One region of the Saccharicrinis sp. GN24d3 genome, then DNA from elsewhere that is predicted to be linked to it. Evidence: riboswitches for the same ligand, from Rfam matches in the RefSeq annotation. Region 1 holds a riboswitch; the other holds the start of a gene.

What was found. A riboswitch is a leader RNA that binds a small molecule or an ion and turns the genes downstream of it on or off. The one in region 1 is predicted to bind cobalamin.
Region 2: it holds a riboswitch for cobalamin, as region 1 does, so the genes downstream of both, ACT29I_RS01760 (TonB-dependent receptor plug domain-containing protein) here and ACT29I_RS20685 (ABC transporter substrate-binding protein) in region 1, are expected to answer to the same signal.

What each region holds. Positions count from the first base shown of each region.
Region 1 covers NZ_JBQTGI010000021.1:58,188-61,611, forward strand. The annotation lists gene ACT29I_RS20675 (tetratricopeptide repeat protein) at 1-853, shown strand, start outside; gene ACT29I_RS20680 (hypothetical protein) at 1,039-1,233, shown strand; cobalamin riboswitch at 1,370-1,566, shown strand; gene ACT29I_RS20685 (ABC transporter substrate-binding protein) at 1,594-2,730, shown strand; gene ACT29I_RS20690 (iron chelate uptake ABC transporter family permease subunit) at 2,737-3,424, shown strand, end outside.
Region 2 covers NZ_JBQTGI010000001.1:544,849-548,272, reverse strand. The annotation lists gene ACT29I_RS01770 (hypothetical protein) at 1-241, shown strand, start outside; gene ACT29I_RS01765 (YncE family protein) at 289-1,386, opposite strand; cobalamin riboswitch at 1,613-1,830, shown strand; gene ACT29I_RS01760 (TonB-dependent receptor plug domain-containing protein) at 1,909-3,424, shown strand, end outside.

The DNA of each region.
Region 1 (3,424 bases):
GGATTTGGTTTGCTACCAAATGGCGGCAACTTATCTGGCTTTGCAGGATGATGCGCAAGCCGCCGTTTACAGCAGTAAGTTGTTGGATAAAGGAGGGGAGTATTGCGAAGATGCATATCTCATAAATGGTTCGGCCTGGGAAAACCTTGGGAGATCCAGGAAAGCCAGAAAAATCTATAAGGAAGCTTTGAAGAAATATCCGGCTAGCTATTTGTTGCATTATAACCTGGCACTGTCCCAATTTAATAATAAGCAGTATGAAGAAGCACAAGAACACGCGGTTTTTGCCATTGAAATGTATCCCGCACATGCGAGCAGCCACCTGCTGTTAGCTTACATCATGTTCGACATGGGGGAAAGGGTGCGCAGCATGTTGCCCCTATACTACTTTTTGCTGCTGGAGCAGGACAGTGATCGCAGCACAACGGCTTATGATCTGTTGGGGTCTCTTTGGAACCAGGGTGTTCGTGTAAAAGGGCAGCGTGATATCCAGCTTATTAAGGCCGGTTTTAACTATGGCGAATTTGCCAATGCAGAATTGGCTGTAAGTATGATTAAAGCCTCTGAATTTGAGAAAGAGGCCGAAGGAACTGAGATAGGTAATAGTTTGTTGGTTAAATTTGCTAACAATAGTACAACGCTTTTTAAGATTTTGGAAGAGTCGTCTGTTGATAAAAATGGGTTCTGGTGGGATTTTTACGTGAACTTCTTTTCAAAGCTCCAAAAAAATAATTTTTCGGAAACATTCTGCTATTTTATTAGTGGTTGCCGATATAACGAGGATGTGTTATTGTGGATGTCGGAACATCACAATGAATTTCAGCGTTTTACATCTTGGATGGAGGCGCAGTAACAACTGTTGTCAAATAATTCCCGGGATTACCTGTTCGTTTTTCGATACTCCCCTTAAGCGTCGCATATCCTCCATTTTCATTCATGGATAAAAGCCGGATAAACTTTATTCATCAATTTTGAATCAAATTGGCCAAAGCCTCGTATGCACAGAAAAGCATGTAGAACTAATAAAAATAAAAAATTATGGGCAAGGTTAAAACAAAGCATTTTCAATATACTGGAGTGGATGATTTCGATACCGCGATAGATCTGCAAATCAATGACTTTATTGATGAGAATAATGTTGATTCTGACAATATTGTAGATATAAAGTACTCTGCTCACTCCAGCCAGGAGGTGAACACATACTCAGCATTGTTGGTGTATATCGAGGAATAAAATAATAAATAAAAGATATGGAAGGTCGTTACTGTTGGGAACGACCTTTTTTTGTGTGATTTTTTTAATGTATTTTTGCCCCATCCAATTTTGCGCATAGGAACTTTTTGTAATGAATATATTAGGTGACTAGAACGGAGAATGGATGTAATGTGGTGTTGCATATAGCATTGTAAAAGGGAATCCTGTAACCGATGTTTTCGGGAGTCAGGAACTGTACCCGCAGCCGTATTCTGCCCTAATGGGTGAGCGAAAAATCACTGACAGGCAACAGCCTGTTGGGAAGATGCTCTAAATGAAAGTCGGAAAACCTGCCACGAAAGAAATAAGTAACCGTTTAACTTTCGGGAGTATAAAGTGATGACAGTAAAAAAAAGTGGATTATTTGTGGTGCTTATATTTGTGCTGATGGCCTGTAATCAAAAACAAAACGCCAAGCACAAAAGCCGGAATGAACTTGAGGCTGATGCGGTTTATCAGCCTGCCTATGCCAATCGTTTCTCCATCCAATACTTTAAGGATCATAAAAAAATAGAGGTTAAACATCCGTGGGATGAAAGTGAAAAACCTATGGTTACTTTACTTTCCGACGATGAACAATTCCTTAAAGACCACCCTTCGGCCATAAAAATACCGGTAGAAAAATGGATTTCTGTAACATCGACGCAAATATGTTATGCGAACGAACTAAACGTTATTGACCAATTGGTTGGTATGGCAGAACCTGAATATGTATCTAACCCCAAGATTCAAGAGGGATTAAAAAAAGGAAACATAAGGAATATAGGAACAGCTTTTGCGCCTGATTTGGAGTTGTTGTTAGCCTTAAATCCTGATATGATGATGATATCCCCATTTAAAGAGGATTTTTACGGACCCGCGCGGAGCGCCGGCATTAATATCGCTACAAATAGCAGCTATCTTGAAAATACTCCATTGGGGAGGGTGGAATGGTTGGTATATGTGGCCGCATTTTTTAATAAAGAAGAGGAAGCTATTTCAAAAGTAACCGAAATTGCCCAAAGATACCACAAAGTGAAAGCGCTTGCGGCTAGTTCAAAAATACGGCCGAGCGTTTTTTTAGGTAAGGTGTATCAAGGCGTTTGGTATACGGCGGCGGCAGAAAGTTATAACGCAAACTTTTTAAGGGATGCAGGTGTCGACTATGTTTTTAAGGACAGGCATGGAACCGGTTCCCTAAGTTATGATTTTGAAACAGTGTATGAAGCGGCCGGTAACTGCGATTATTGGTCGTTGATGGTGAATTATAAAGATGAGTTTAGCTATTCCGCTTTACTGGATGAAGATGGAAGATATGCGGATTTTAAAGCTTTTAAAACTAAAAATGTAATTTTTTCCAACACCAATCATTCAATGTTGTACGAAAAGGGATTGTTGGAGCCTGATGTTGTCTTGTCGGATTTGGTAATGCTGTTTCACCCTGGTCTTTTGAAAGGTAAAGAGTTGGTATATTATAAAAAATTATATAAAGATTAGCGTTGTATGCAAGGCGAGCTCGCAAAAGGGAGGAAGAATTATGCTTTTATGGCGCTGACCATATTATTAGTTTTTCTTTTTGTGCTTAATATCTCCCTGGGATCGGTGTATATCCCATTTCAGGTAGTAGTGAAATGGATGTTGGGTTTACCGGTTGACAATGAGATATGGGGAAACATTTTGCTAAAATCAAGACTCCCGCAAGCAATAACTGCTTTGCTCGCCGGCGCGGGTTTGGCTGCGGGCGGACTTCAAATGCAAACCTTATTTCGGAATCCTTTAGCGGGGCCTTCTATTTTGGGTATTAGTTCCGGGGCTGGTTTGGGAGTGGCTATTGTAGTGCTGTTGTTTGGGGCAATACAGGGAATTTCGCTTTCCAGCATAGGATGGTTTGGCTCTCTTACCATTACAGGTGCAGCATTTGTAGGTGCGCTTTGGGTATTGTTTATGGTGCTTTTTTTGGCCCGTAAGCTAAAAAACAATGCGATGCTACTGATCGTAGGCATCATGGTAGGTTATGCTTCAAGTGCCATTGTAGGGCTATTGCAATATATCAGTAGCAAAGAAGATGTTCAGGCTTTTGTGGTGTGGGGCTTAGGGTCGTTTAATAATCTCTCCTGGGATAAACATGTCATATTTATACCCATGGTTTTATTGGGCTTATTAGGTTCCTTGTTCCTGATTAAGCCGTTGA
Region 2 (3,424 bases), on a different contig from region 1:
AATGAGGCTTTTCTACGAAATACGTTTATCGGAAAAAAAATTGGAGATTAAAAAGATGGAACTTCAAGAGTATCTGAATCCTATTCGTTTTATTACCGCCATATTTAACGAATTGTCGAAGCCCCTTTTCTCCTTTATTAAATCGTTCGCAGAAGGAATTATAAAAAGGACAAAAGAAAATAAAGAGGCAAAAGCGCAAAAAAAATCCTCCGAATCATCATCTGACAAATCGGAGGATTAAATATCTTGCAAAGGCGCAATGAACAAAAAGCGCAGAACCATTTTTTGCTAGCGGACAAATACAAAATGACGCGGCATTACGCCAACTTCAAAAACAGTATTCTCACTATTATATGCATATCGGTCGAATATGAATACCGAACCGTTTGCCTCGCCCTGTCCATCAACAGCGCAAAAGTATTTTCCGGTATATGGATTAATGGCCATAGCATCAAACACCATACTTTTATAGGTTTCTTCCTTAAAAAACTTGTTGGCAGGTAATTCATCATCATCATAGCGCATAGCGTATGTACCATCGTTTACGTAAAATATGGTACCTCCTCCAAGTGAAGTCATTAAACAATTTCGCCCGTTCGCCACATAATCATCCACAAACGGAAACACTTTTACCTCATGTGTTCCGTAGTTGATCCTGGCCAATCCGGCACCTTCCCCATTCAATCCCACACACAATACCCATATGTTCCGGTAACCGTCGATCACCATCTCAACCGGAGTTTTTAGTTTCAGCGTGGTTGTTTCATCTAATTCCTGTTCCAGCGCTATTGTATCTGTTACCTCTTTTAGGGTAATATCAATAACCATCACGGTTGAATCAGGATATGCCTGACCGCCCGTATTGGCCACGTACAACTTTTTCCCCTTGCTATATGCTATTCTGGTAGGATTTTTACCTACTCTTAATGGTTCGCCAATCTCTATGGCAGTACTGTCCATTATCAAAACAGAGCCGGAATTCCCGTCACTCACCGTTCCTTGGGTAGCATATAAAAACTGGTCCGACACCGCCTTTAGGTCTGTCAAATTGCTAAACCCGTTTTCACTGCCTATTGATATGAAAGACTCCATATCAACCAAGTCAATCTCCTGGGCACCTGCCGAACCTTTTAAAATATAACCTCGGTTACCGACCACGGAAAATGCGGTCAGCTTTCCACCGAGCGAAACGCTATTGACTTCGTTATACATATCTGCAGTAACACTGCTGTCTCTTTCATTGTAAAAACTTACTGTTCCACCTTCATTTCCCACAAATACACCGGCAAGTGCATCATTAGATATGATATCCGGATAGTCTTTATCGCACGAAACAAATGCTATAAGAATGGTCAGAATTGCGGGGATATGGATTTTATTCTTCATTTATTTTTTCGTTTTCTATAAATTTCAAATGCAAATATAAGATTTCGGTTGATATAAACACTTATCTAATTCAAAACATAATCCTGATTCAAATCCTTTAAGAAAAAATAGTTTTTTTTATTTATTGCCATTTAAGCCACTATAAAGACCGTCCATTTATTTCTATGGTTCTCCCGTTGATTAATTATTTAAATTTTGAATAAATATTAAAACTCGATTATTTTATTACATTTGCACAAAATTTGGTTTTCAACGGTTGTAACAACCGGCGAATGAAAAGGGAATCCGGTGCTTGGCGTATACCAAAATTCCGGAACTGTACCCGCAGCTGTAGGTTCAATTAATTGTTACTGAAAGTCTCACACCACTGACAGGCACGTGTCTGTTGGGAAGGTATCAGTAATTTGAACGAGTCAGAATACCTGCCAATATAGTTTAACAAAGGCTTCGGGAGCTAGGCTGTTAAAGGTATTCTGCAAAGGGCATCTTTCCTATTCTATCCGAGCTACGATTTTAACAAAGATGCTAAGATTAGTAGGGATTGTTTTTATTATTGGTATTGCTTCCGTTGTCCATGGACAAACCTCATATTTTTTGAGTGACACCTCGCACCTGGTGCTCGAGGATACCATACATATTTTAGAGGTTGAGATTGTTTCTCCTGTGTCGAACAAATATCAGGTGGGAAGCAAAACACAAAATATATCCGCGGAACAATTGGAGCAAATGGCTTCCCAAAACCTAACCGGATTACTTTCCAGCTATGCTCCTATTTATATAAAATCGAATGCAGGTGGCTTGTCCAGTTTTCATTTCAGGGGTACATCAGCCGACCATACTTCCTTGATGGTTGGGGGACTAACCCTCAACTCGTTAACCCTGGGCAGCTCTAATCCGAGTAATGTACCCATCTTTCTTTTCGACAAGGTTAACATTTTGTACGGAAGTTCTTCCGCATCCGTTGGTTCAGGTTCCATTGGTGGTAGCATACGATTAGGTTCTTCCCTAAACTGGACGCAAGGACAAGAAGTAGATCTGCTTGCTTCAACGGGGTCGTTCGGGATGCACACGTTAGGCGGTAAAATTCTTTTGGGCAATGGTAAATTCGAATCTGTCACCCGCCTTTTATCTTACAAAAAAGAAAACAACTTCGAATTTAAGAATACAGAAATCAAAGACTTTGAAACGGGAAAATACAGAACTGAAAAGCAAAAATATGCGGCTATCGATAATATAAACCTTGTGCAGGAGTTCAATTTTAAATTCTCGGACAAGGAAACGTTGACTTCAATGTTTTGGTATGCCAATAATTGGCACGAAGTTCAACCAACCATAGAAGCCAATTCAAGTGACACGCTTAAGCGCGAAATATATGAAGATACACACTTGAGGAGTTGGGTTCAATACAATAACCAAAAGCACCAAGTAAATTTTCATGCCGGCGCAGGGTTTGTTTACGATGATGCTACTTACAATGACAATACGAATCAATCTATCTCAACGCAAAGGTTAGTTTCCGAAGTTGGTTTAAACCATCGATGGAAAAGTATGAAATACGCAATAGGTGCGCAATATAAACACATCATACCCGACGTATATGCTTATAAAGACAATCCAATAGAAGACCGGCTAGATCTATATTCATCATTATTCATTAATGCAGGATCAAACACTACAGTATCAATCAACCTACGCCAGCAATTTGTTACAGATTTTACCGCACCATTTACCCCGGCTTTAGGGATAGAACATAACCTAATGACCAATAAAAACTCCATCCTTAAACTGACAGGAAACATACAAAGAAGTTATAGAATCCCAACCTTAAACGATCGTTATTGGGACCAACCGAATTATACGGCAAACGAAAATTTAAAACCCGAAGATGGACTTAACATTGAAACAGGGATTAAACACACCATCTGTTCAGAATCGTTTACCCTTAAAACCAATATACAATACTTTTATATGGACGTTGACAACTGGTTGATGTGGATTCCTAAACCGGATGGTTGGATCGCTGCTAATATACTTAGCG